DNA from 3 places in the Bradyrhizobium sp. YCK136 genome. Region 3 is predicted to be linked to each of the others. Evidence: predicted binding sites of a transcription regulator. Region 3 holds the regulator's gene; each other region holds the start of a gene.

Region 1 (9,624 bases), 2.0 Mb from region 3:
TGTCGGCGAGCCAGACCGGCAGCGGCGGGCCGAGATCGGTGCCGACCTGGTATTCCCTGCCGAAGGCCAGGAGGGTCGCAAGGGTGCCGGGCGGGCTGCGATAGAACGCCAGCGCCACGAACAGCCACATCGCGGCCTGGAGCAGCACGACGATCCACACGATCAGCCGCGGCCGGGCGCGAATGAGCTCGATGACCAGGGAGGTAAACCGCATGCAACGCCCGAAAGATGCAGCCAACCCGTCCAGCCGGCCCTATTCGCTCACGAGTGTTTTGATAAAGGGCGCTACGCGTTGTGGCAACGACCGTCTGCTCCCTCTCCCCGACCGTGTGTCTTCTCCCTCTCCCCGCTTGCAGGCGCGCGACGAGCTTCGCTCGCGCTGGGAGGGTTGGGGTGAGGGGGAGCGTCCGCAAGGATAGTGACAGATTGACTCGCGGAGGCTTCCCCTCACCCGCATCCCATCTTCGATGGGCTGCGGCCTCTCCCCGCGCACGGGGAGAGGCGAAGAGCCCGTCGCGAGAGATGAGTATTAGAGGCCCGCCGACGTATCGACCTGCACGCTTGCTTCCACCCGCACCTCGACCTCGGTCGCCGCGAACAAGTCGCGCACCGGCTCGACTGTCCAGGGCATGTGCTTGGCGCGGGCGGCGGCGACGGGAGCGAAGAAGCTGCGGTGGTGGACGGTCGGGCCGAGGCGGTTCAGCGCGTCGAGATGCTCGGGGACGCCGTAGCCCTTGTGCTGCTCGAAGCCGTAGCCCGGGCAGTCCTGCGCCAGCGCGCACATCAGCCGGTCGCGCGTCACCTTGGCGACAATGGACGCCGCCGCGATCGACAGGACGATGCCGTCGCCGCCGATCACGGCCTCGCAGTCGCATTCCGTATCGAGCCGGTCGCGGCCGTCGACGAAGACGTGGCGGGGCGCCTCGGGCAGCGCCACCACGGCGCGCTTCAGCGCCCACAGCGAGGCGCGCAGGATGTTGTCGCGGTCGATCCGCGCGGGCGAGGCAACCGCGACCGAGACCTGCGCGGTGGCGCAGATCTTGTCGAACAGCTTTTCGCGCTGCTCCGCCGTCAGGCGCTTGGAATCGTCGATGCCACGGGGAATGCGGTCGGGGTCGAGAATCACTGCGGCCGCCACCACGGGACCTGCGAGCGGCCCGCGGCCGGCCTCGTCGCAGCCCGCAACCGGCCAGATGCCGCGCTTGATCAGCGCGCGCTCGCGGCGGAAGCTCGGCGGCGCGACGGCAATGACGCCTTTCGGGCCCGCGCTCTTGCCGGTCGAAGGCTTGGCCGCCGAGGCCTTTCCAGCCTTTGCAGGTGCAGCCTTCCTCGCAGCGTCCTTCCTGGGCGCAGCTTTGGCCGACGTCTTGGCGGATTTATCCCGAATCATGGCGGGGATCGTGCGCAAGCGGCCCTGCTTGCGCAACCGGGAACCCCTCGCAATTCCCGTTATTCAGGCGAGCCGCCTACTCGGCCAGATGCACCCGCCGGTCCTCACCGACCTCGATGCCCGGCGCGACCACGACTTCCCAGGGATGGCCGTCGGGGTCGGCGAAATAGCCGGAATAACCGCCATAGTCGGTCTCATGCGCCGCTTTCAGCAGCGCGGCGCCCTTGTCGACAGCGAAGGCCAGCACCGCATCGACCTCCTCGCGCGTGGCGCAGTTCCAGGCGAGCGTGATGCCGCGGAAGGTCGTCGGCCTGGGCTTATCCGGCAAGGCCGCGTCGGCCGCGAGCTGGTCCCAGTGAAACAGGGCAAGCACCGGACCGCCGGTATCGTAGAAGGCGACGGCCTCGCCGGTCGCCTTCAGCCGGCGCGAAAAGCCCAGCGCATCATAGAACGCGATGCTGGCGCGAATGTCGCTCACACCCGTGATGACCGTGAGCCGCGGCACCGGGGGCGGCAGTTCCTTACTCATGACACACCTCGTTCGCCTCGGCTCCTAGAACAGGCTGAGCTGATCGCCGTTCCGCTTCGGCCGCGCGAAGTGATCCATCGTCAGTTTTGCGCGACGCTTGTTGAGCCCCAGCCTGTCGCAGGCGATCTCGAAGCGGCGGCCGATGGTCCAGGCCATCGGGCCGGTGCCCTTCATGCGCTCGCCCCATTTCGCGTCGTAGTCGCGGCCGCCGCGCATGTCGCGGATCAGCGTGAAGACGTGACGATAGCGGTCCGGATAGTTCGCCACCAGCCATTCGCGGAAGAGGTCGCGCACCTCCAGCGGCAGCCGCAGCAGCACGTAGGAGGCTTCCTTGACGCCGGCATGGGCGGCCGCATCGAGAATTCGCTCGATCTCGGAATCGTTCAGCGCGGGAATCACTGGCGCGACCATCACGGTGGTGGGAATGCCGGCGTCGGAGAGCTGCTTCAGCGCCTCCAGCCGCTTCGGCGGCGTCGAGGCCCGCGGCTCCATGGTGCGCGCCAGCTTTGGATCGAGCGAAGTAACCGAGATCGCGACCTTGGCGAGGTTGCGCTTCGCCATGCGCGAGAGAATGTCGATGTCACGCACCACCAGCGCCGATTTGGTGACGATGCCGACGGGATGACCAGCGCGCTCCAGCACCTCCAGGATGCCGCGCATGATTTTGCGCTCGCGCTCGATCGGCTGATAGGGATCGGTGTTGGTGCCGATCGCGATCATCCGCGGCTCATAGCCTGCTGCTGCGAGCTCCTTCTCGAGCAGCGCCGGGGCCTCCGGCTTGACGAACAGTTTTGACTCGAAGTCGAGCCCGGGCGACAGGCCGAGATAGGCATGGGTCGGCCGCGCGAAGCAGTAGACGCAGCCGTGCTCGCAGCCGCGATAGGGGTTGATCGAGCGGTCGAAGCCGATATCGGGCGAATCGTTGCGGGTGATCACCTTGCGCGAGGTGTCGACCGCGACCGTGGTCTTGAATGGCGGCAGCTCTTCCAGGCTCTGCCAGCCGTCGTCGAAGGCGACGCGCGCCTCGGCCTCATAGCGGCCGCTGGCGTTGGACTGCGCGCCCCGCCCCCGCCTGCGCTGCTTGTCGATGGCGACAGCGAGCTCGGGGAAATCAGAAGGCGCACCCGCCGGCTCGGAGGGCGCCGTGACCGGCGGGTGCTTGAGAGCATGAGAGGATGCTGGACTCATGAAGCCAAGATAGCACGTCAAAGGAACAAATCAAGAACAAGAACAAAAAACGTGAAAACAACCCCATGCACAGTAGAGGCGCCCAAACTTCGGGCGCCTGCCTTTGACCTCACGCAACATCGCCGTCACCACGATCTCGTTTGATGCCGCGAAGGATCGATCGCGCCGGAACTCGGTTGGTGACGATCCCGGGTGAAGGTCGGCAGGAACATGACAAATCAACAACAATCGGCCGCCGCGAGCAGCGACCTCGATCTCCTTGATCGCTACTGGCGCGCCGCCAACTACCTCTCCGTCGGGCAGATCTACCTGCTCGACAACCCCCTGCTGCGCGAACCGCTGCGGGCCGAGCACATCAAGCCGCGTTTGCTCGGCCATTGGGGCACGACGCCCGGCTTGAACTTCATCTATGCCCATCTCAACCGCGTCATCCGCGCGCTGGACCTCAACGTGCTCTATGTCTGCGGTCCCGGCCATGGCGGGCCGGGCATGGTCGCCAACACTTATCTCGAAGGCAGCTACAGCGAGATCTATCCTAACATCGCGCGCGATGCGGACGGATTGCGCAAGCTGTTCCGGCAGTTCTCCTTCCCCGGCGGCATCCCGAGCCACGCCGCGCCGGAGACGCCCGGCTCGATCCACGAAGGCGGCGAGCTCGGCTACGCGCTGGTGCACGCCTATGGCGCGGCGCTCGACAATCCCGACCTGGTCGTCGCCTGCGTCGTCGGCGACGGCGAGGCCGAGACCGGCCCGCTCGCGGCGTCCTGGCACTCCAACAAGTTCCTGAACCCGGCGCATGACGGCGCGGTGCTGCCGATCCTGCACCTCAACGGCTACAAGATTGCCAACCCGACCGTGCTCGGGCGGATGCCTGACAGCGAGATCCGCGATCTCTTCCGCGGGTTCGGCCACGAGCCCCTGTTCGTCGAGGGCGACGATCCCAAATTGATGCACCGGATCATGGCGGATGCGCTCGACGTCGCATTCGCCAGCATCCGCTCGATCCAGCAGCACGCCCGCGACGGGCGCAAAAACGTCGAGCGGCCACGCTGGCCGATGATCGTGCTGCGCAGCCCGAAGGGCTGGACCGGTCCGAAGGAAGTCGACGGCAAGAAGGTCGAAGGCTTTTGGCGCGCGCATCAGGTGCCGGTCGCAAGCTGCCGCGAGAACCCTGCGCATCTGAAGGTGCTCGAAGACTGGATGCGCAGCTACGAGCCGGAGAAACTGTTCGACGCGAGCGGCGCGCTCGTCCCCGAGCTCCAGGCGCTGGCACCCGAGGGCAATCGCCGCATGGGCGCCAATCCGCATGCCAATGGCGGGGTGCTGAAGAAGGAGCTGAAGCTGCCGGACTTCCGCAGCTTTGCCGTCGAAGTGCCGCAGCCCGGCGCCGTCACGGGAGAAGCGACGCGCGAGCTCGGCAAATTTTTGCGCGACGTCATCCGCCTCAATGCGCAAGAGCGCAACTTTCGCATCATGGGTCCGGACGAGACGGCGTCAAACCGGCTAGATGCGGTGTTCGAGACGACCGAACGTGTCTGGATGGAGCCGATCGAGCCTTACGACGTGCATCTCGCGCAGGACGGCCGCGTGATGGAGGTGTTGAGCGAGCATCTCTGCCAGGGCTGGTTGGAGGGCTATCTGCTCACCGGTCGCCACGGCTTCTTCTCCTGCTACGAGGCCTTCATCCACATCGTGGATTCCATGTTCAACCAGCACGCCAAATGGCTGAAGGTGACGCGGCACCTGCCGTGGCGGCGTCCGATCGCCTCGCTCAATTATCTGTTGACCTCGCATGTCTGGCGCCAGGACCATAACGGCTTCAGCCATCAGGACCCCGGCTTCGTCGACCTCGTCGCCAACAAGAAGGCCGACATCGTTCGCATCTACTTCCCGCCCGATGCCAACACGCTGCTGTGGATCGCCGATCATTGCCTGCGGACGTACAACCGCATCAACGTGATCGTCGCCGGCAAGCAGCCGGCGCCGCAATGGCTGTCGATGCAGGACGCCGCCACGCATTGCGATGTCGGCATCGGCATCTGGACCTGGGCGGGCACGGAAGACGCGGGTGGCGAGCCCGATGTGGTGATGGCCTGTGCCGGCGACGTGCCGACATTGGAGACGCTTGCCGCCGTCGACCTGCTGCGCAAGGCGCTGCCGGATCTGAAGATCCGCGTCGTCAACGTCGTCGACCTGATGACGCTGCAGCCGCAGGACCAGCATCCGCACGGCCTGTCCGACCGCGACTTCGACAGCCTGTTCACGCGCGACAAGCCGGTGATCTTCGCCTATCACGGCTATCCCCATCTGATCCACCGGCTGACCTATAACCGCACCAACCATGCCGGCCTGCATGTGCGCGGCTTCGCCGAGGAAGGCACCACGACGACGCCGTTCGACATGGTCGTGCTCAACGAGCTCGACCGCTACCACCTTGCGATCGAGGCGATCGAACGCGTGCCGGGTCTTGCGACCAGGGCCGCGCAGGTGAAGCAGCAGCTCCGCGACAAGCTGATCGAGCACTCACGTTACGTGCGCGAGCACGGCGAGGACATGCCCGATATCCGCGACTGGGTCTGGCCGGGCAAGCCGGGCTGACGCCATGCCGGTGCCAGAGGCGGTTCTCGTCCTCAACTCGGGCTCGTCGAGCATCAAGTTCGGCCTGTTCGAGATCTCGACAGCAGAGCCCGCGCTGCTCTGCAAGGGCCTGCTCGACGAGCACGAGGCCAGGCCCCGGCTCGTCGTGAAAGGCCCCGCGGGCGAAGACCTGTTCGAGAAGCGGCGGGACGAGGCCGATGCCGACGGCGGCCACCTGTTCGCCGACGCGCTCGCCTTCATCGACGACCGGTTCGGCCAAGACAGCTTGCGCGCAGTCGGCCACCGTATCGTCCACGGCGGGCCGGATCATTCAGGCCCGGTCGAATTGACGGACGATATCACCGCGAAGCTGGAGGCCCTGACGCCGCTGGCGCCGCTGCACCAGCCGCGCTGCCTCGCGCCGGTCCGCACCCTCTCCGCGATCCGTCCCGCGCTGCCACAGATCGCCTGCTTCGACACCGCCTTCCATCACGGACTTGCACCGCCTGCGAGCCGTTTCGCGATTCCGAGGCGCTATGAAGGACGCGGCGTCCGGCGCTACGGCTTTCACGGACTGTCGTTCGAATATGTCGCGGGCCGCCTCGCGGGAATCGCGCCGCAGCTCGTTGCGAAGCGCACCGTCATCGCGCATCTCGGCAATGGCGCAAGTCTCTGCGCACTCCGCAACGGCCGCAGTATCGACACCACGATGGGACTGACGCCGCTCGACGGCCTCGTGATGGGCACGCGAAGCGGCACGATCGACCCCGGCGTGCTGCTCTATCTGCAACAGCACGAGGGGATGTCGGTCGAAGACGTCCAGCACCTGCTCTATCACGAGTCGGGCCTGCTCGGCGTCTCCGGCATGTCGGCGGACATGCGCACGCTGCTTGCGAGCCGCGAGGCTGCGGCACGGGACGCGATCGATCTCTTCACCTTCCGTGCAGCGCAGGAGATCGCGATGATGGCGACCACGCTTCAGGGGCTGGACTGTCTGGCCTTCACCGGCGGCATCGGCGAGCATGCCAGCGAGATCCGCAGCGCGATCGGCGAGCGTCTCGCCTGGCTCGGCGTGCGCATCGATGCAGCGGCGAATAGCGAGGGACGCGAGCGGATCGGCACCGGCGACAGTGCGGTCGATATTTTCATCATTCCCACCAACGAAGAGATCACGATCGCGCGCCATTGCGCCGCGCTGCTGCGCGAACGACACGCTGCGTGACGGTTTTATGAATGATCTGTCGCAATGAGGCCGTCGCAACTTCGCGGCATAAGGACGGCATCAACCGTTGCGCGGACAGACCATGAAAACCCAGATCATCGAAGAACTCGGACAGGGCGACATCCTGTTGCCCGCGCTGGTGGCGGAAGGGCTTGCCGCCAATGACCGAATCAAAGTGCGGATGAGTGCGCTCCAGGCGGCGGCTCGGAATGCGCAAGATCCCGATCGTCCCGCCAGCGAGCTTGCGGTCGAGAGTCACGCCGCCGGCATTGCACCAGCCGCGATCGCAACGCTGATCGGCGGCGCCCATCTGGTCGGACCGTCCCGGCTCGCGGCGCCGAACCTCGCCAAGCTGATGAAGGAGATCCAGGACGACGCTGCGGCCATGATCCGCGCCGTCAGCGCCGGCGCGCCGTCGGACGGCGACAAGGCGAACGCGCGGCTGACGGCGATCCGAAGCGCGGGTCTGCTCGATGCCACCAATGAAATCGATCTTTCCCGCATTGCCCGCCTGACCGGCGTTGCCGAGACGGCCGGCGCCAGCCTCCATCGGCTGGTGATGGATCTGCACAAGGCGCTGAACAAGCTTGCGGCGAACTGTTCGGAGGAAACGCTCGACGGTGCCCATGTGTTCGGACTGCACGGCGAAGATCGCGGCGCGGTGGAGGTCTTCATGAAAGGCCTGAACCAGACGCGAAGGCTGAAGTTCAACCACCCCGGTCTCGACACCATGGCGACCCGCTCGGGCGGCCGGCTGCTGATCCAGAACGACATCGGCACCACGGACGCCCATGTGGTGGTGATCGCGGTCAAGAAGAACGCGGTCACTGTCACCTACACCGACGTACATCTGGCGCGGGCAAAATTCTTCATCTCGCTGTTCGACAAGTTCGAGGCGAGTTGGAGCGGGCTCGACCGCCACACCGCCGCGGGCCTCGGCGAAGACAATTCATTCTATCTCGTCACCGGCCAGTATCAGCCGGCTCACGCCGCGGATCGCAACGAATTCCTCGCGGCCGTGGGCGCCGCGCTGGTGTTCCTGATCGACTGGAACAAGGCGCGCAAGCTGCTGCGGACCTGGGTTGCCAAGGACGACGCCACACGAATCCTGGAATGGGCGGCGCGACAGCGGATCGGCCATCGCGGCTTTCTCGAGCTCGGCGGCAACGAGCTGTTGGGGTCGGCGGTGCGCAACGCCGCCCCCGCGCGCATCGGCTTCGGCGAGCGGCTCGACCAGGCGCTCGGCCGCGCCGCCGCGATCGATTTTCTGAAGGCGGCACTGCGCGCCTCCACCGAGGCGCTGCTCGCAGGTCGCTCCGTCAGGACGGTCCGCGACCAGATCGAAGCCGACCTGGTGCGGCATCTGGAGCGCGTTGACGGCACCCTGCTCGCCGCGGTGCTGCGCCAGATCGGACTTGCCCATGATCTTGTTGCGGCGATCTCCCGCCATATTGCGACGCTTCGGGCCGGCCAGCCGGCCGATCGCAAGCTGCTGGCAGTACGCTGCGGCGCGATCGAACAGAAGGCCGATCGCATTGCGCTCGAAACGCGCAAGGAAGTCGACCGGCTCAACGCCCGGCCAACGATCGCCCAGTTGATCGATCGCGCCGAAGAGGCCGTCGACGAACTGGAGCAGGCGGCCTTCATCGCCTCGCTGATGCCGGAGCGAACTGATCCGTCGCTGCTGGCCGCACTCGCCGAACTCTGTGTGGTGGCGATGACCGCGACCGAGGTCGCGGCCAGCGGCGTCGCCGCGGCCACCGACGTGCCGGAAGGGCGGCGCGCCGATTCCGAGGATGCGCTGTCCGCCGTGAGCCGCCTGATCGATGCCGAACATGCCGCGGACGGCCACGAGCGTGCGACGACCGCGCTGGTCTTCGGCGGCGGCTTCGACGTCGCGACCTCGCTCTCGGTGCTCGAGCTTGCCCGCGCCATCGAGCGCGCCACCGACCGTTTCGCCGGCTTCGGGCATCTGTTGCGCCGGCACATCATGATTGATCTCGCAGCCTAGTACCCGGAATCAGAGCTGAGTGATACGGCGGCCTTTGAAACGGCGTTGACGGACCTTTTTCTTGGTCCAGACGAAGGGCTCGGCTCTGTCGTTGTATGCGTTGACGTAGGCATCGATGTGTTCCTGAAGCTGCTTGAGGCTCGTGAAGGAGGTGCCGCTGAGCGACTGCCCCTGCAAGATGGAAAACCATACTTCGACCTGATTGAGCCATGACGCACTTGTCGGCGTGAAATGAAATTGCACGTTGGGGTGGGCCTTGAGCCAGTCCTCGTTCTTTTTATGGGTGTTGAGGTTGTCGAGGATGACGTGAAGCTTGCGGTTCGGAAAAGCCGCGGTGACGCTGTTCATGAAATCGAGAAACTCGACGCGGCGCCGGCGTTTTGAATGGGTCGCGATGATCTTTCCGGTGGCGACTTCGAGCGCCGCAAACAATGTTGTGGTGCCATGCCGCTTGTAATCGTGGCTTTGGCCGGTCAAGGCGCGGCCATTGGGCAACTTCAGATAACCCTGCGCTCGCTCCAAAGCCTGGATCGAGGGCTTCTCGTCCACGCACAGCACAATGGCCTTCGCCGGCGGCGCGACATAGAGGCCGACAACATCGGCGGCTTTGGCCGTAAAGTTCGGGTCGTTGCTCTCGCACCAGGACTTGCGAGCCACCAGGTCAATCTTGTGGCTGCGCAGGAACCGCCAGACATATTGGACATCGA
Region 2 (9,624 bases), 220 kb from region 3:
ACCGGCGACGGCCCGCGCGCGTTCGGGGCGTTCCTGCGGAGGACGGAGTAGGGCGGGCAGAGGCGCGGCGGACAAGTCGCTTTGCCCACCCTACGGCACTTTCGACGCGGTGAAATCCCGCAGCTTCAGGAAGAAGTCCTTCAGGATCGGGTTGCGATCCACGTAGGTCACGTAGCGGATCGGATGCCGCCTGCGGTCGATGCTCCACGTCATCTGGTCCGTGAGGACCGGAGCGGGGATGATCACGCTCGGCGCCCACATGGGGTTCAGCAGCCAGCCGACCGGCGCCATGTCCCAGATCTCCTTGGCCCAGCCCATGTGGTCGGACGAATACTCCTTGAACCGCATCGCGAGGAATGCGCCGATGCTGCCATGCGGTTCGACGTAGCGCTCGATCTCCGGCACCGTGCTGTGGAGGCGCGAGGTGACGCCCTTGCACGGCACCAGCACGAGCGGCACGCCGCTGTCGAGCAGCACCTGCGCACCGCCGACATCCTGCTTGAGGTTGAATTCGATGGTGTCGGGCCATTCCAGCGCATGGCCGCCGAGCCAGACCACGACGATACGGTCGATGATGTCGGGTGCCTTCAGAAGGGCGGAGGCGACGTTGCTGATAGCGCCGATGGCGATGACGTAGAGCGGATTGTCCTGCGTGCCCGCGCGTGCCCGGGCGATGAGGTCGTCCACGGCGGGTGCCGTCCGCGCCGTCTTGCCTGGGCCGACATAGTCGGTGACGCCGCGATGAACCAGGCCTTCCGACGCGACGCTCAGACGCTCCAGCAGGCGGAGGATTTCCTGGTAGCTCAGCTCCATGCCGTGGCCGGGACTGTCCGCGCGCGCATTGAAGAACGGTGCGGCGTAGATCGCCTCGACCTCGAAGCGCTCCGGTGACAGCAGCATCTGCACGAGCGCGAACTGGTCATCGATCTCGTTATAGGTGTCGGTGTCGAGCACGACACGCAACCGGCCGACCGGCGGTTCCAGGAGCTTGAGGCGCACTGCGTCCGTGAGTGTCATTGCCGTCTCCCTGGGCCGTGCGTGGCGATTGCGGATCAGGCTCTCTGCGGAATCCGGCAGACCACTTCGGCAATGTCCTCCATCTGCGCGAACATGTGATCCGGCGCAAGCGCCCGCAACGCCGCTGGGGCCGCATAGCCCCAGCTGACCGCGCCGCAGGCGATGCCGACCGCGCGCGCCGCCTCGATGTCGCGCACCTCGTCGCCGATCGCGATGACACGGTCGAGCTCCACGCTGGCGCGCCGGATGACGCGGCGGAATTTCGCGGGCTTGCCGAATATCGACGCAGAGCAATCGAAATGCGCAAACAGCGCCGCGGCCTCGCCGAGCTTCTCGCGGGCATTGGCTTCGCTGTCGGAAGTCACCAGCGCGAGCTGCACGCCGTTCTCGGCCAGCGTCTGCAGCATCGTCTCGACGCCGGCAAACAGCGAGATCTCGCCAGCTGCCTCGGCCTTCAGCCGCCGCGCATGCCGCGCGATCGCCGGCAGCTTCCACAGCGGCACCTCAAGCCGGCTGAGGATCTCGCGCGACGAGGCATGCCGCAGCCCCTCGATGTCCTCATCGGCGACACGCCGAAAGCCGAAGCGGTCGGCGACGTCGTTGATGGTGCGCAGGAACCAGGGGAAGCTGTCGGCTAGCGTGCCGTCGAGGTCGAAGATGGCGAGGGAGTAGGGCATTTGGCAAAAAAAACTGAAGAATGTACGATGCTATGTCCGAAAAACTACTTGCCGCCGATACGCTTCATAATCAGATTGATCTCTCGGATCATCGCGGAGACGTCTTCATGGCTGGACTTGTTCTTGGTTGTCCACTCCTGAGCTTTCTTGAGCAAAGTTGAGCATCCGCCTGCGAACGATTGTTGTTCAGTAGTCGACCAATGATCATAGTGCTTGGCGGCAAGGCCAGCTAGTGCTCGGCCGGCTTTAAACGGGTAGTGGCGATTATCGTCCTTGAAAATTTGCTTGAGGAGAAGATTGAACCCGGATTTGAACAGCCGAAATGCCTGATCGGCCCCATCGATCCACGCTGCATGCTCCAGCTGAAACCTAGCGTAATAGTTATCAATCCTTATTGTATTTGGGCGGCTTTTCGAATTCTCGCGCGCGTAGGCGTTCTTGAACGCGGTTTCGGCGTCTGAAAACTTCGACGCAATTGTGGACGCAATTCCAAGCTTCCCTCGTGAACTATGTCGCGCGAACTCGATCGCGTTGTCGTAGTTCGTGGTATAAATACGCCGCCAAGGTAGCTTATAAAAATCAACAAGCTCTTTTGACATCGAATGAACGGTGAGAGCGTTCAAGAGATATTCGTAGAGGCGGGCGGACCCAAATTTCTTTACATAGAAGCTTGATATCTTTTCTAAGGGGAAGACCTTCTTAGTGCCGGTTTCAGTATGAAGTTGCTTGAGAAGTTCGCCATTGGGCAGTGTGGTTCCATTCTTGTTCTTGCTAAGGAACGAAAGGCCCGCACCGACGAAAAGAATGGCGCTACCTTCTAAAATGGCGTTCGTGAACGATGGCCGAATATGCGCTTGGTCCAAAGCAACTACTCCAAGCATATGAAATTGAGCAATTGATCAAATGAAGCGTTCTTCTGAGTGGTTGTCAACCAGGGATAGAATTTTGCCAAATAGGTAAGAAGAGAACTACTCCGCCGCCTCGCTCGTGCTCCGCCGCTTCGGCTTCCGCGCCTTCTTCAGCACCGGCTCCAGGAACTTGCCCGTATAGCTCCGCGGCGCTTTCGCGATGTCCTCCGGCGGGCCCCAGGCGACGATCTCGCCGCCGCCGTCGCCGCCTTCGGGGCCGAGGTCGATGACCCAGTCGGCGGTCTTGATGACTTCGAGATTGTGCTCGATGACGACGACCGTGTTGCCCTGCGCGACCAGCTCGTGCAGCACCTCCAGGAGCTTCTTGACGTCGTGGAAGTGCAGGCCGGTGGTGGGCTCGTCCAGGATGTAGAGCGTGCGGCCGGTGGCGCGCTTGGACAGTTCCTTGGCGAGCTTGACGCGCTGCGCCTCACCGCCAGACAGGGTCGTCGCTTGCTGGCCGACATGGATGTAATCGAGGCCGACGCGGTGCAGGGTCTGGAAGGTCTCGCGCACGCGCGGGACCGCCTTGAAGAAGTCGGCGGCTTCCTCGACGGTCATGTCGAGCACATCGGCGATGCTCTTGCCCTTGAACAGGACCTCCAGCGTTTCGCGGTTGTAGCGCTTGCCCTTGCAGACGTCGCAGGTGACGTAGACATCCGGCAGGAAGTGCATCTCGATCTTGATGACGCCGTCGCCCTGGCAGGCCTCGCAGCGGCCGCCCTTGACGTTGAAGGAGAACCGGCCGGGCTCGTAGCCGCGCGCCTTGGCTTCGGGCAGGCCGGCGAACCATTCGCGGATCGGCGTGAAGGCGCCGGTATAGGTCGCGGGGTTCGAGCGCGGGGTACGGCCGATCGGCGACTGGTCGATGTCGATGATCTTGTCGATGTGCTCGAGGCCCTCGATGCGGTCGTGCGGGGCGGCGCCTTCGCTGGCATTGTTCAGCTTGCGGGCGATGGCGCGGTAGAGCGTGTCGATCAGCAGCGTCGACTTGCCGCCGCCGGAAACACCGGTGACGCAGGTGAACAGGCCGAGCGGAATCTCGGCGGTGACGTTCTTGAGGTTATTGCCGCGCGCGTTGACCACCTTGATGGTGCGGCGATGGTTCGGCGGACGCCGCTCCGGCACCTCGACCTCGAGCTCGCCGGTGAGATATTTGCCGGTCAGCGATTTCGGATTGCGCATGATCTCGGCGGGCGTGCCTTCGGCGACGATGTGGCCGCCATGCATGCCGGCGCCGGGGCCGATGTCGAGCACGTAGTCGGCGAGACGAATGGCGTCCTCGTCATGCTCGACCACGACCACGGTGTTGCCGAGGTCGCGCAGGCGCTTGAGCGTGTCGAGCAGGCGCGCGTTGTCGCGCTGGTGCAGGCCGATCGACGGCTCGTCCAGGACGTAGAGCACGCCGGTCAGTCCCGAGCCGATCTGCGAGGCCAGGCGGATGCGCTGGCTCTCGCCGCCCGACAGCGTGCCGGAGGAGCGGGAGAGGGTGAGGTAGTTGAGGCCGACGTCGAGCAGGAAGGTGAGGCGCTCGCGGATCTCCTTGAGGATGCGGCCGGCGATCTCGTTCTGCTGCTTGTTCAGCGCCTCCGGCACGGTCTCGAACCACTCGCCGGCCTTCTTGACCGACAGTTCGGAGATCTCGCCGATGTGCTTGGTGCCGACCTTGACGCAGAGCGCCTCGGGCTTGAGCCGAAAACCGTTGCAGGCGCCGCAGGGCACGTCGTGGAAATACTTCGCCAGCTCCTCGCGCGCCCACTCGCTCTCGGTCTCGCGATAGCGGCGGTTGATGTTGGTGATGACGCCCTCGAACGGTTTCTTGGTGTCGTAGGAGCGCACCCCGTCCTCATAGGAGAACTTGATCTCGTCCTCGCCGGAGCCATGGAGGATCGCGTCTCTCGTCTTCTTGGGCAGATCCTTCCACTTGGTGGTCAGCGTGAACTTGTAGTGCTTGCCGAGCGCCGTCAGCGTCTGCACGTAATAGGGTGATGACGATTTCGCCCAGGGCGCGATCGCGCCCTTGCCGATGGCGAGCTCCTTGTCGGGGATGACGAGGTCCTCGTCGACATGCTGCTCGACGCCGAGGCCCCCGCAAGCGGGGCAGGCGCCATAGGGATTGTTGAACGAGAACAGGCGGGGCTCGATCTCGGGAATCGTGAAGCCGGAGACGGGGCAGGCGAACTTTTCCGAGAACAGGATGCGCTCGGGTCCGCTCTTGTCGTGGATCTTCGCGGTCTTCTTCTTTTCCTCGGCCGGCGCGGCTGCGGGCGCATCGGCGAATTCGACGACGGCAAGGCCCTCGGCGAGCTTCAGCGCGGTCTCGAAGCTTTCGGCGAGACGCTGGCCGATGTCGGCGCGCACCACGATGCGGTCGACGACGACGTCGATGTCGTGCGGAAACTTCTTGTCCAGCGTCGGCGCTTCCGCAAGCTCGTGGAACGTGCCGTCGATCTTGACGCGCTGAAAGCCCTTCTTGAGCCATTCGGCGAGCTCCTTGCGGTACTCGCCCTTGCGGCCGCGCACGACCGGCGCGAGCAGATAGAGGCGGGTGCCCTCGGGCAGCGCCAGCACGCGGTCCACCATCTGCGAGACGGTCTGGCTTTCGATCGGCAGGCCGGTGGCGGGCGAATAGGGCACGCCGACGCGCGCCCACAACAGGCGCATATAGTCGTAGATCTCGGTGACGGTGCCGACGGTGGAGCGCGGGTTCTTCGAGGTCGTCTTCTGCTCGATCGAGATCGCCGGCGACAGGCCGTCGATCTGGTCCACGTCGGGCTTCTGCATCATCTCCAGGAACTGGCGCGCATAGGCCGACAGCGATTCGACGTAGCGGCGCTGGCCCTCGGCATAGATGGTGTCGAAGGCGAGCGAGGATTTGCCGGAGCCGGAGAGGCCGGTGAACACCACGAGCTTGTCGCGGGGAATCTCGACGTCGATGTTCTTGAGGTTATGCTCGCGCGCGCCACGGATCGTAATTGCGCGCAGGCTCGAGCCCGCGTTCTGTTGTTGGCGCTTCGCCTTGATCACTTCATCCATCCCGGTGTCCTCAGGGAATCCCAAAGACGCGCGGCCGCGCCAATGGTGAAGGCGCGCTTTGCCCGGAACCGGGATCGGCGCCGATGGGGTTGTCAGCGAACGTAGGAAGAACAGCGGCGGATTTCCAGTGGGACTTGCGAATCGTCAACGGATTGTTGGCGTGCTGGCGGCATCTGGCAGCAGCGGAGCACCGGAACGGCCTCTCGCCCCACGATTCCCTGACGGCTCGGCTGTCCGCGAAAACAAAAAGGCCGGCACAAGGCCGGCCTTTCGTAACGCGATCCCGTTGGAGGCGAAGCTCAGTACTTCGCGACGACGGGGCCGCCGAAGGTGTAGTTGAGGCGGACGGTGCCCATGTCGACGTCCTGCTTGATGCTGTCGCTGCGGGTGGCCACGCCGAGGAAGGTGAAAGTGTCGGTGTGCTTGCCCATGAACAAGTGGTTGTATTCGACCGCGACCGACCAGTTCGGAGCGAAGCCGAATTCGATGCCGGTGCCGACGGTCCCGCCCCAGCGCGTTTCGTTCGCGGTGTCGAGCGTAATGCCAGCCAGAGTGCCGCTGAACTTGTTGTGGGTGACGGCCGCGCCGCCCTTCACGTACCAGAGCACGTTGTTCCAGGCATAGCCGACTTGGCCGGTGAAGAGGCCGATGGCGTCGATCTTGGTATTGTTCACCAGCGGGAAGAGAGCGGCGGGAGCGCTGACGTTCGAGCCCTTCAGGTCAGCCCAATCGCCCTGGGCTTCAAGGCCGAACACCCAGCTGCTGGACTGCCAGCGATAGCCGATTTGGCCGCCGACGAGAGCGCCGGTCGCATTGTGACAGCCTTCAGCCGTGACCGGAATTGCGGCGACTCCGACGGCGGTGAGATCCCAGCAATTATGGCTCGAGCCGCCACCGGCGTTGCCGCCGATGTAGAACCCGCTCCAGTTGTAGATCGAGGCCACGGCCACGGGCGCCTTGGTGTAAGGGCGGGCCGGCAGGTCAGCCGCCGAGGCAGGAGCCAACGCGCTGAGCACGAGCAGACTGGCCGAAGCCAGCACAATTCTCTTCATTTCAAATTCCCCAGTTTCGTTTCTCTTCGTCGGCGAAAAGCAGCGGACCCAACGACCCGACTGATGTCATTGCTATACATTATTAAAGCCAAAGGTTGTGTCACCGAGGTGCCACACCTCTCCGAAAACGCTAGCGAGCGGCTGGATTGGATACTTGGGCGCGAACAACAAAAAGGCCGGCGCGAGGCCGGCCTTTCGTGACGATGTGCGTCGGTGGCGAAGATCAGTACTTCGCGAGGATCGGACCGCCAAAGTGATAGTTCACGCCGACCTGCACGGTGTGGAAGTTGAGCGTGCCGGTGGGCAGGGCGCCCGAGAAGTAGGTCTCGCCGCCGAGGCTGCGATAGAGGTACTCGCCCTTGACCGACCACTGCGGCGCGAAGAACGCTTCGACGCCCGCGCCGACGGTCCAGCCGGAGTGGAACTTGCTGTCCGAGACGGACACGCCGAGTGCGGAGAGGGTGATCTTGTTGTCGATCCAGGCGTAGCCGCCCGTGCCGTAGAACAGGACGTTGTTGACGGCGTAGCCGATGCGGCCGCGCACGGTGCCCATCGCGTCGGTCTTCGAGCTCACGGTCGCGGTCGCAACGCCGAAGCCGGGGACAACGGTCGCGCCGGTCGCCGAGGCGCTGACGTCAGCCCAGGTGCCATCGGCTTCGACACCGAACACGACGTTGCCGGTCTGCCAGTTGTAGCCGGCGGTGCCGCCGACGAAGCCACCCTTCATCTTCGGGTCGCCCGAGCCGTTTTCCCAGGCGCCGCCACCGACGATACCGAGGTAGAAGCCGGTCCAGTTGTAGACCGAGGCCACGGCCACCGGAGCCTTCGTGTACGGGCGAGCCGCGAGATCAGCAGCCGACGCGGGGGCCGCAAAAGCGAACAAACAGGCCGAAGCCAACAAAACCTTCTTCATTTTCAACCTAAATCCCAGTCCCAGTTTCTGTTGTGCCTTCCACGATCGGGAAGGGCATCGGACGCTGTGGTCCAACTGACGTCGTGCTTACACCAGCAAAGCCGCAAGTTGTGTCTCTCAAAAGCCACAACAGTCACAAAACGTAATGGTTGCTGACTTATAGCCGCCGGCATGTCGCACAAAAAAAGGCCGGCACGGGGCCGGCCTTCAATCTTCAAGTGATATCAAAGAGATATCAGTACTTCGCGATGACCGGGCCACCCCAGCGATAGTTCACGCGGACCAGGCCGATATCGACGTCCTGACCGATGCGTTCCGAGCGTGTGAAAGCGCCGGCCGGAGCCACAATGAAGTTGCCGGAGCCGGCGAAGCCGATGGTGCGATTGCCCATGAAGATGTGATCGTACTCGACGCCGACCGTCCAGTTTGGCGCGAATCCGAACTCGAGGCCGGCACCCACGGTGCCGCCCCAGCGGGTCTCGTTGGCCCGATCGAATTCGAGGCCGGTGATGACATCGTAGCCGCGGTAGCGATCGCTGACGACGGCGCCGCCGCCCTTCACGTAGAACAGCACGTTATTCCAGGCATAGCCGACTTGGCCTGTGAACAAACCGAACGCGTTGATCTTGGAGCGGTCGCGAAGACCCGTGCCGATGAACGTCGTGCTGACGTTGTCTCCGGAGAAGTCGGCCCAGTTGCCCTGGCCTTCGAGCCCGAACACCCAGTTGGCCGACTGCCAGCGATAGCCGACCTGGCCGCCGACCGTGCCTCCGGTCGCGTTGTGACAACCTTCGCCAATCAGAACGCCGGTGACGGGAGTTACAAAATCCCAGCATTTGTGGGCCGAGCCGCCGCCGCCGTTGATGCCGATGTAGAAGCCGCTCCAGTCGTAGATGGCCGCGACCATTGGCGGCGGAGCCTTCGTGTAGGGACGCGCCGCCAGATCCGCCGCGCTTGCAGGAGCCGACAGGCTCAACGCCACTGCACCGATTGCACCAATCAAAATCTTACTCATTGCAGTCTCCCCAATTTCCGCCGCTTCTTGAAATCCCCGAAGCGGCCAAGCAGGCGCGACGCCCATATGAAATCAATTCCGAGGCAAACGTAGCCTAACGGGTGGGCAGAGTCCGTCGCCGAAATACAACAGTCGCGCGATAAGTGCGGCGTATGTAACTTAATGAATGTTAAGTGCTTTTCGTCGTTCACGGGAACCTGAAAAGGTTCCATCCGGCGCCGGCCATTTGAGCAGTGCGCGGGCACCGCCCGGGCCATATATTTCGCACTCGCTCGAACAGGAACAAATCTGGAACGAGCCGGCGGCCGATGCTATATGTGGGGATAACCTGAGGGCTGGTGGGCTGATCGGTCCGCGCAAGCGTATAGGATCGCCTCAATAGGTTGCAGAGGACCGCGGGGCGCGGTCGGGCCTTATCAATTCAGTGGCATTCGGAGTGGAGAGCGGCGATGGCGGGAAGCGTCAACAAGGTCATTTTGGTTGGAAATCTCGGCAAGGATCCTGAAATCCGCCGTACCCAGGACGGGCGGCCGATCGCGAATTTGAGCATCGCGACCTCGGAGACCTGGCGCGACAAGAACAGCGGCGAGCGCAAGGAAAAGACCGAGTGGCATCGCGTGGTGATCTTCAATGAAGGCCTCTGCAAGGTCGCCGAGCAGTACCTGAAGAAGGGCGCCAAGGTTTATATCGAGGGCGCGCTCCAGACCCGCAAATGGACCGACCAGAGCGGCGTTGAGAAGTACTCCACCGAAGTCGTGCTCCAGGGGTTCAACTCGACGCTGACGATGCTCGACGGCCGCGGCGGCGGGGGAGGCGGCAGCTTCGGCGAGGAGCCGGGCGGCGATTTCGGCTCCTCCGGTCCCGTCAGCAGCGCGCCGCGCCGCGCCGTCGCCGCCGGTGGCCGCAACAGCGACATGGACGACGACATCCCGTTCTGAGGCGGGCGGGCGCTTCGCCCCGAATTTTGTCGTGCTCGCGTAGAGCCGCAGGAATTCTTACCAATTGG
Region 3 (9,624 bases):
TGCAGGGCCTTGTCGTCCTCCTCTTTCGGCGGGACGTAGGACTGCGATCCGGTCTGCTCGGTGCCGTCGGCAGCCTGCAGGTGGCCGCGCATCTGGGACTCCGCCATGGTATCCATCCGGCCCTTCAGCTCGGGCGGCACGTCCTGGAGGATCTCGATGTCGGGCGCAATACCCTGGGCCTGGATCGAGCGGCCGGACGGCGTGTAGTAGCGCGCCGTGGTCAGCGCCAGCGCGCCATTGCCGGCGCCGAGCGGAATGATGGTCTGCACCGAGCCCTTGCCGAACGAGCGCGTGCCGATGATCGTGGCACGCTTGTGGTCATGCAGCGCGCCGGCGACGATCTCCGAGGCCGAAGCCGAGCCGCCATTGACCAGAACCACCAGCGGCTTGCCCTTGGTGAGGTCGCCGCCATGCGCGGTGAAGCGCTGGGTTTCCTCCGGATTGCGGCCGCGGGTCGAGACCACCTCGCCGCGCTGAAGGAACGCGCTCGACACCGACACGGCCTGGTCGAGCAAGCCGCCCGGATTGTTGCGCAGGTCCATCACATAGCCCGCGAGCTTCTCCTGCGGGATCTCCCTGGAGATCGCCGCGATCGCCTTCTTCAGACCGTCGGTGGTCTGCTCGTTGAACGAGGTGACGCGGATATAGCCGATGTCGCCATTCTCGACGTGGAAGCGGACCGGCCGCACATGGATGATCTCGCGGGTGATCGCGATGTCGAGCGGGGCGTCGGCGCCCTTGCGCACGATGGTGAGCTTGGTCTTGGTGTCGACCGGGCCCTTCATCTTGTTGACGGCCTGCTCGAGCGTCATGCCCTGCACGGCATCGCCATCGATCTTGCTGATGAGATCGCCGGACATGATGCCGGCCTTGGACGCCGGCGTGTCGTCGATCGGCGAGACGACCTTGACCAGGCCCTCCTCCATCGTGACCTCGATGCCGAGCCCGCCGAACTCGCCGGAGGTGGTCTCCTGCATCTCGGTCCAGGCCTTGTCGTTCATGTAGCGCGAATGCGGATCGAGCGAGGTCACCATGCCGGTGATCGCGCCTTCGATCAGCTTGGCGTTGTCGGGCTTCTCGACATAGCTCGCCTTCACGCGCTCGAAGACTTCGCCGAACAAGTTGAGCTGTGAATAGGCATCATCCGCGCCCGCCGCCGCCCGTGCCGCCCATACTCCGCCGTGCGGACTGGCTACCAGAAGGGTCAAACACGCTCCGGTGAGCGCGCCCAGGGGGAACAGCAGGGTTTTCCGCATGGATAGGCTGGCCTTTTTGCTTGGCGGTTCTCTTGGGCTTGGGAGGCGCCATGCAAATGGCGATCCAGCCCGCTTCTCACAATACCATTCTGGTTTCTTCAAGGCCGGGACGCCGCGCCGGCGGGTACACCGTAAAAATCCCTTCGCCCGGACCTAAACTTTTGGCAACGTTCCGAAACCGTTTCATGCAAAGCAGGAATCGGTCGATCGACCCGCGCCTCGCAGCTATGCGATTTTAGGATGGTTTTGGAGAGCCGGACGGGTTAGGCGATGAAACAAGGCTTCAAATTCTCGGGAGGATAATAATGAACGAAAAACCCCGCATCCAGCCGGAAAGGAACGTCGAACTCGGCGCCAGCAGCGAGCCGTTCCAGAATCTGCACGAATTCATCCGCAAAGCACGCGCCAACCTCAACCAGAATGCCTGGGACTATATCGTCGGCGCCGCCGAGACCGAGACCACGATGCGCCGCAACCGGATGGCGCTGGACGAGATCGCTTTTCGCCCGCGCGTGCTGCGCGACGTGCGCAAGGTCGATGGCTCCGTCGAGCAGTTCGGCCGCAGGATGCGCCTGCCGGTGGTGCTCGCCCCTGTCGGCGCGCTCGAGATCTTCGATCCGGATGGCGCCGCGAGCGTCGCGCGCGCCGCCGGCACCTTTGGGGCGGCGCACATGCTGAGCTCGGTGTCCGAGCCTGGCCTGGAGAAGACCGCCGCAGCCGCCCCCGACGCGCTGCGTCTCTACCAGCTCTACGTGCGCGGCGACGACGCCTTCGTCGCCGATGTCGTCAGCCGGGCCGAAAAGCACGCTTACGCCGCCTTCTGCCTGACCGTCGACACCGCCCATTACAGCCGTCGCGAACGTGACATCGCCAAGCGCTACGTTCGCGAGAGCCGCCTGCGCGCCACCGGCGGCGATTTCCAGAAAGGCCTGGAATGGCGGACCGTGAAGATGATAAAGGACAAGTTCAAGATTCCGCTGATCCTGAAAGGTATCGCCACCGCCGAGGACGCCCTGATCGCGCTCGATCACGGCGTCGAATGGATCTACGTCTCCAACCATGGCGGCCGCCAGCTCGATCACGGCCGCGGCGCCATGCATGTGCTGCCTGAGATCGTCGAGGCCGTGAAGGGCCGCGCCAAGATCATGGTCGATGGCGGCTTCGGCCGCGGCACCGACATCGTCAAGGCGATCGCGGCGGGCGCCGACCTCGTCGGCATCGGCCGGTTGCAATGCTGGGCGCTGGCGGCGGCCGGCGAAGCCGGCGTGACGCGGATGCTGGAGCTTCTGGAGGACGAGGTGCTGCGCTGCCTCGGCCTGTTGGGCGCCACCTCGTTCGCCGAGGTCAACAAGTCCTGCCTGCATCCGGCCACCGCGACGAACACGCCGAGCGTGTTCAGCGCGTTCCCGCTGTTCGACCACGAACCTTACCGGTACTGATCCGAAAGGACGCAATGACCTCGCTCTCTCCCGGCAGCGCGGATGCGCTTCTGTTCGACCTCGGGCGCGTCGTGCTCGACATCGATTTCTCCAAGGCGATCGCCTGCTGGGCGGGACACGCCGGCTGCAAGCCGGAGGCAATCGTTGCGCGCTATGTGCGCGACAGCGAGGCGTATCGGCTGCACGAGGTCGGCAAGATCAGCGACGAGGAGTATTTCGCCTCGCTACGGGCCTCGCTCGGGATCGGCATCTCGGATGCGCAATTCCTCGAGGGCTGGAACGCGATCTTCGCGGGTGAAATGCCCGATGTCGCGGAGCTGTTGCCGCGTGCGGCGAAGCAGATGCCGCTCTACGCCTTCTCCAACACCAACCAGCCGCATGTCGACCATTTCTCGAAGGAATACGCCGACCTGCTCGGCCATTTCCGCGAGCTGTACCTGTCGTCCAGCATCGGCCTGCGCAAGCCGGACGCGGCGGCGTTCGACCATGTCGTGGCGGCCATCGGTGTGCCCGCCAGGCGCATCGTGTTCTTCGATGACCTCGCCGAAAACGTCGAGGGAGCGCGAGCGCGCGGATTGACCGCGGTGCATGTGACCTCGCCCCGCGATGTCGGCGACGCGCTCGAGGCGCTGGGAATCTGATCGAGACGCATCGGCTGGCGGGTGAAACCGGGGAGCTCCCGGAACCGATCTAGCCGAAATGAGGAACCAAATCGCTTTGTACATTTTTATACAGAGTTCCGGGAACGGAATGCCCGCTTCCGGACTCTTGAGTCCGTTGGGACTTCTACAGACGGACGTATCATCGTGTTGGGCAAAACCTACCTCACCAAACAAGCCTCTCTTCTGCTCGAATTCGCCAGAACGACTTCGGATTCTGACCTCTCCGCCAAGCTGATCAGCAAGGCCGCCGACCTGAAATCCCAGGCCGATCCGCTGCCCGACAAGGATCAAGGCCCCAAGCCCCCTGACGTGGCTCCCGACGTGGCGCCGGACCTCCGTCCGGACCGCCAGACCGGTCGATGACCGATGCTGGCCGTGGCTCCCGTCATTGTCGTCCTTGCCATGGCCACGCTCGTTCCCGTCTTTCTCGTCCGTCAGATCATGCCGCGGCAGAGCTGACGGTCCCTCATGACTGGACGGATCAAGCAGGATAAATCCTGATCCGGTCCCATTTTGCTTCATCGCCCGCGCTCGGCTAGAACTCTTGCCGCCCATTCGTCCAGACTTTCCGAGCAGGAGTTTCGCCGTGGCCTTGATGCCGGTTTCTGACGCGCTCGCCGCGGTGCTGGCCGGCGCGGAGCCGCTGCCTGAAGAGATGATTCCCCTCGACGAGGCCTACCACCGCGTGCTCGCACGCGACGTCGCGGCGCGGCGTACCCAGCCGCCCGAGGCGATGTCGGCCATGGACGGCTACGCCGTGCGCGCAGCCGATGCGGCCAGGGTCGACGCGCAGCTCACCATGATCGGCGAGGTCGCGGCGGGCCGGCCGTTCGCGGGAGCGGTCGGCGCCGGCGAAGCGGTACGAATCTTCACCGGCGGCGTCGTTCCCGCCGGCGCGGACGCGGTCGTGATCCAGGAGGATACGGTCGCCGAGGGCAAGCGCATCACGATCAAGGAAGCCGCTATCGCCGGTCGGCACATCCGGCCCGCCGGCGTCGACTTCCGCGAGGGCGACGTGCTCCTTCGCAAGGGAACCCGGCTCACCGAGCGCGACCTCGCGCTCGCCGCCGGGATGAACCATCCAGACCTGCCCATCCGCCGCCGTCCGAAGGTCGCGATCCTCGCCACCGGCGACGAGCTGGTGATGCCGGGCACCACGCCGGGCCCCGGCCAGATCGTCTATTCCAACGGCTATGCCCTGCACGCCCTCGCCCGCCAGGAGGGCGCAGATACCATCGACCTCGGCGTTGCCGCCGATACGCTGGAGGCCACCACAGCCGGCATCCGCCGTGCCCGAGAGAGCGGCGCCGACATCCTGATCACGATCGGCGGCGCCTCGGTCGGCGACCACGATCTGGTCCAGCAGGCGCTGAAGGCCGAAGGCATTGCGATGGCGTTCTGGAAGATCGCGATGCGGCCGGGCAAGCCGATGATGCACGGCCGGCTAGGGGCGATGGGTGTGATCGGCCTGCCCGGCAATCCCGTGTCGTCCTATGTGTGTGGCTTCCTGTTCATGGTTCCGTTGATTCGCGCCCTGTCGGGCCGCGCCGTGATTCACCATCGTCGCGAGCGCGCCGTGCTCGGCCGCGATGTCGGTGCCAATGACCAGCGCGAGGACTATCTTCGTGCGCGCCTGGAGCGGCGCGACGACGGCATGCTTGTCGCCCTTCCCGTCAATCATCAGGATTCCTCGCTGCTTGCGAATCTCGCTGCGGCGCAGGCACTTCTCGTGCGCGCGCCGTTCGCGCCGAAGGTCGAGGCAGGCGCGCCTTGCGAGGTGCTGCGACTGCCCGCCTGAACGCACTGGTCCTGCGCGTTCCGCGAACTTTGTCGCGTTCACGGTAAATTAAGCAGTTGCGGAACACATATCGAACATATAGTGTCCGTTCATGATTTGTTTCGAGCATCTGGCGGCTCGCCGCTGAATTCACCGTCTCGGAATCGAACGACATCAACCGGGGGATTTGGTCGAGATGTTAACGCGCAAACAATACGAGCTTCTGCGATTCATCAGCGAGCGTTTGAAGGAAAGCGGTGTGCCGCCCTCCTTCGACGAGATGAAGGACGCGCTCGACCTGCGCTCGAAGTCAGGCATCCATCGCCTGATCACCGCACTGGAGGAGCGCGGCTTCATCCGGCGCCTGCCCAACCGGGCCCGCGCGATCGAGGTGATCAAGTTGCCCGAGCTGCAGGCCGCCGCCGGCAACCGCCGTGGCTTCACTCCGAGCGTCATCGAGGGCAATCTCGGCAAGGTGCGAGCGAGCTCCAGCGCGGACGAGGGCGAACGCCCCGTCGCGGTGCCGGTGATGGGCCGCATCGCGGCCGGCACGCCGATCGAAGCGTTGCAGACCCGCAGCCACACCATCAGCGTACCGCCCGACATGCTCGGCTCGGGCGAGCACTACGCGCTCGAAGTGCGCGGCGACTCGATGGTCGAAGCCGGCATCCTCGACGGCGACATGGCGCTGATCCAGCGCAATGAGAGCGCCGACACCGGCGACATCGTGGTGGCGCTGATCGACGACGAGGAAGCGACGCTGAAGCGCTTCCGCCGCCGCGGCGCCTCGATCGCGCTCGAGCCCGCCAATGCGGCCTATGAGGTCCGCATCCTGCCGCCCAACCGGGTGAAGATTCAGGGCAAGCTGATCGGCCTGTACCGGAAGTACTGAGCGTGATCCGGACTGGAGGGCCGCGTTAGCACAAAGTGCGCAGCGGTTTTCCCTCGCGACAAGCGCAGGACGCGCTTGCGCGGAGATCATGCTCAAACAATCACCTAAAGCGCGGCCCGCCGGTTGGCGACCCGCGCGTTGACGATTGGAGCGACGATTGTCCGCTCCAGCTGGATAGTCTTTCTGGTTTTGCTCAGATTATCCGGCCCCTCTCTAGCGCTACATCCTCGCGACGCAGCACGAAGCCCTCATCGCTTCGTGGCCCTGGAGATCGAGGAGACAATCAATGCGCAAGATCGTTTTGAGCACCGTCACGGTGGCGCTGATCACAGCATCCGCGTCGCAAGTCTTCGCCGCACCGTCGCACCATGCCCGCAAGGCAACGCAGACGACGAGCGAGCAATTGCGCAATGCCCGCAACGCCGTCGCGCAGCCGTCGCAACCCGCCTGGCAATATTCGGGCTGGTCGGCACCTGCAGGTCGCTGACGGAGACGCACGCCAAATGCACGGAAGCGGTTTTTGTTCCTGAGGCATTTGAAAAAGATATTGTGATGGCAGCCTGCGGACCCAAGCCGCAGATTTGCCTACAACCAAGAAGACGCTAACATGCTTCCACTCTGATAGAGGCCAGTGCCTCCGAAGGAGGCGCGGGTCGCTATCCCTGAATGAGGAGCACCCGATGTGTGACTACAGCCTGCATGCCGTCGCGACGCGTCCCGCACAAGTCGGCGAGACGATCGTCACGACCACCTTCCGCGGCACCTCGACGCGCGGCTTCGCCTCCGAGGCCGACATGTCCGTCGCGGTCTGCCTGCTGCCGGGGACGGAGCTCGCCTTCGCCGACAACGTCCGCTACGACAATCGCTGGATCTGGACGCGCACCATCAACTCCCGCGTCGGCAAGTTCGGCAAGATCGATCCGCACATTCCCGATCGCCATCATGACGCGATCGAATTCCCCGACGGCAAATACGTACTCGTGACGCAACTCGTCGAAGGCCAGCGCGCGACCGTGCTGCAATTGCCGGTGACCCAGCCGGCCGGCGAGCGTGAACACAAGCCGGAGATCATCGCCGACAGGCCGACGATCACACGCCTGCCGATCGGCTGATGTACCTCCCCCCGGCGCAGAGGTCGGGGCCGGGATTGAAATTGCCATCGCCGGCCGTGGCCGGCGAGATGGTATGATTTGCGTCTTCCGGAATCCAATCCGCCGAGATCAGGCTCGCACCTGCCCATCGCACGAAGTTTGCGCGGCCCTGCCTGAATTTTGAACGTCCGTTCCGCGGCCAGATCGCCGATGCTGTCAAAGGCTTGAGGCGGCGGACACGTTCGATGAAAACCTTCATTCGCGTCGTTGAACTCTGGGTGCCGGACCGGACGCGCATGCGGCTGGAATTCGGCGGCGGCCTCTACGGCGAAGGGCTGTCCGCGTTCAAGGCCGTGAGCGAGGACTTGCGCTTCGGATACGACGAGGGCCTTCCCGGCAAGGCCTGGGCCAGCGGCCATCCCGTGATCCTCACCAAATTCGCCAACTCCTATTTCAAGCGGACCGACCAGGCGCTCGCGGCCGGCCTCACCTGTGGCGTGGCGGTGCCGGTGTTTTCAGGCGAATTCTTGCACGCCGTCATGGTGCTGTTCTGCGGCGACGACGAGGCGCATGTCGGCGCAATCGAGCTCTGGCACAACGATCCCGATAGCTCCCACGAGATGGGGCTCGTCGACGGCTACTATGGCACCGCCGACATGTTCGAATTCAACTCCCGCCACACCAGGTTTCCCCGCGGCTTCGGCCTGCCCGGACGCACCTGGAAAGCGGGCCTGCCGCTGATCATCAAGGACCTGCACAACGCCAGGAGTTTTCTGCGCTGGGAAGACGCCGCCGAGGTCGGGATCAATCTCGGCGTCGGCGTGCCCTATCGGACTGGCACCGACCAGACCTGGGTGCTGACTTTCCTCTCCGCACAGGCGACGCCGATTGCGCGACGCTTCGAGATCTGGGTGCCGAACGAGGCCCGTTCGGCACTGGTCTTTCGCGCTGGCGATTGCAGCGCGCAGACAGACCTTGCCGCGCTCTATGCGGACAAATCTATCGCCAGGGGCGACGGCAGCATCGGCGGAGCCTGGGCCACCGGCATGCCCGCGCTCAACGACGATCTCGGGCACGACGGCTCGGCCGCAGCCGCGGAGGCCCGCGCAATCGGACTGAGCCAGATGGTGGCCCTGCCGGTAATAGGGAGTGCCGGGCTCGAAGCCGTGCTGGCCTGGTACCTGTAAGCCGTCCGCTCAATCCTCGGCCTGCAGGTCGGCCTCGGACGGCGTCGCGTCCCGGTTACGGGGGGCTGCCGCCTGCGGCGCAAGGCTCACGCTGAAATCGCCCTCGCCGGCGGTCGCCGGCGACCACGGACGATCGGTGCCTCTCGCTTTCACCGCCTGAACCGCAAAGCCGTCGCCGCGCCGTGTCAGAGCGAGCGCGCCTTGCGCCGCGAGTCGCTGCCGGTCGACCACCATCGCCACACAATCCGGTGGCGCCGGTCGCGCCGTCACCACCAGCGCAGCGCGGCTGCAATCATCCGCCAGAGCGTCGATGCGCAAGGCCAGCGCGACCAGGCGCCCGTCGGCGAGCGGCGTCACGCAGCCGGCCTCGTCGCACGACACGCCGGCGGCGAGCGAGGGACTACCGGCATCGCGCGGATCGGCGTCGGCAGCCAACCACTCCTTCAGCAGAAAGCCGTCCTTGTTCGCCCGGATCATTTGCAGGTGCCCGTCCCTGCCCCGCACCGCGACACTCTGGCCGTCCCCGGCGATCAGAATATCCGGCTGCCGGCCTGCCAGCCCCCAGAGGATCGCGACCAACAGCACCAGCGCGCCTGACCAGCGTAAGGGCGTGCGCAGCAGGCCCATCACGATGATCCCGAGGCTCGCCGCGATCAGCGGCGCAATGCCGAACGCCGGGATGCGGCCGACCGCGCCCGGCAGCGCGGCCACCCAGCGCGAGACCGCGACCATCCAGTCGATGCCGATCCCCATCAGCCACCAGAACACGCCGTCGAGCCCGAACGGCGCCGCGAGCAATCCGAGCAGTCCCGCCGGCATCACCAGCGCCGACACCACCGGCATCGCCCCGAGGTTGGCAAGCACGCCGAACGGGGTGACGCGGTGGAAGTGGAAGGCCGCATAGGGCGTGGTCGCAAGCCCCGCGATCAGCGAGGCCAGAAACAGCATCGCGATCTCGCGGCCGCCCCACATCGCGATGCGCGCGGTCGCCGAATGATCGGGCGAAGCGAACAGGTTCGGCATGCCGATCTGCACCAGCGCAACCAGCCCCAGCGTTGCCGCAAACGACATCTGGAAGCTCGGATGCACCAGCGCTTCGGGCGCGACCGCGAGCACGATCAACGCGGCCACGGCCAGCGTGCGGAAGGTGATGGCGCGTCGGTCGACCATGACGGCGATCAGCACCACGGCGGTCATGAAGAACGAGCGTTGCGTCGCGACCTCCGCGCCCGAGAGCAGCAGATAGAATGCGGCGGCCACCAGCGCCGCAGCCGCCGACCATTTCTTGATGGGGAAGCCGACCGCCAATCCCGGAATCAG

The links. The regulator LexA, encoded in region 3, represses DNA repair genes until DNA is damaged. The targets are predictions, from matches to a motif close to TGTTCNNNNTGTGTTCNG.
Region 1: the regulator LexA is predicted to act here: its motif matches at 3,129-3,146, upstream of ACFLEY_RS35065 (PA0069 family radical SAM protein).
Region 2: the regulator LexA is predicted to act here: its motif matches at 5,734-5,751, upstream of uvrA (excinuclease ABC subunit UvrA).

Annotation. Positions count from the first base shown of each region.
Region 1 covers NZ_CP172424.1:7,247,542-7,257,165, forward strand. Annotated here, with positions in the region: gene ACFLEY_RS35050 (glycosyltransferase family 39 protein) at 1-214, opposite strand, end outside; gene ACFLEY_RS35055 (ribonuclease HII) at 530-1,390, opposite strand; gene ACFLEY_RS35060 (VOC family protein) at 1,467-1,919, opposite strand; gene ACFLEY_RS35065 (PA0069 family radical SAM protein) at 1,944-3,107, opposite strand; gene ACFLEY_RS35070 (phosphoketolase) at 3,318-5,705, shown strand; gene ACFLEY_RS35075 (acetate/propionate family kinase) at 5,710-6,906, shown strand; gene ACFLEY_RS35080 (hypothetical protein) at 6,989-8,917, shown strand; gene ACFLEY_RS35085 (IS630-like element ISRj1 family transposase) at 8,927-9,624, opposite strand, start outside.
Region 2 covers NZ_CP172424.1:5,016,515-5,026,138, reverse strand. Annotated here, with positions in the region: gene ACFLEY_RS24595 (cytochrome D1 domain-containing protein) at 1-51, shown strand, start outside; gene ACFLEY_RS24590 (nucleoside hydrolase) at 91-1,017, opposite strand; gene ACFLEY_RS24585 (HAD-IA family hydrolase) at 1,053-1,694, opposite strand; gene ACFLEY_RS24580 (hypothetical protein) at 1,739-2,557, opposite strand; gene uvrA (excinuclease ABC subunit UvrA) at 2,663-5,638, opposite strand; gene ACFLEY_RS24570 (outer membrane protein) at 5,938-6,690, opposite strand; gene ACFLEY_RS24565 (outer membrane protein) at 6,914-7,603, opposite strand; gene ACFLEY_RS24560 (outer membrane protein) at 7,839-8,618, opposite strand; gene ACFLEY_RS24555 (single-stranded DNA-binding protein) at 9,068-9,556, shown strand.
Region 3 covers NZ_CP172424.1:5,240,669-5,250,292, forward strand. Annotated here, with positions in the region: gene ACFLEY_RS25700 (S41 family peptidase) at 1-1,256, opposite strand, end outside; gene ACFLEY_RS25705 (alpha-hydroxy acid oxidase) at 1,562-2,695, shown strand; gene ACFLEY_RS25710 (HAD family phosphatase) at 2,710-3,336, shown strand; gene ACFLEY_RS25715 (hypothetical protein) at 3,502-3,720, shown strand; gene glp (gephyrin-like molybdotransferase Glp) at 3,944-5,155, shown strand; gene lexA (transcriptional repressor LexA) at 5,331-6,026, shown strand; gene ACFLEY_RS25730 (hypothetical protein) at 6,313-6,513, shown strand; gene ACFLEY_RS25735 (hypothetical protein) at 6,707-7,138, shown strand; gene ACFLEY_RS25740 (GAF domain-containing protein) at 7,363-8,304, shown strand; gene ACFLEY_RS25745 (ComEC/Rec2 family competence protein) at 8,314-9,624, opposite strand, start outside.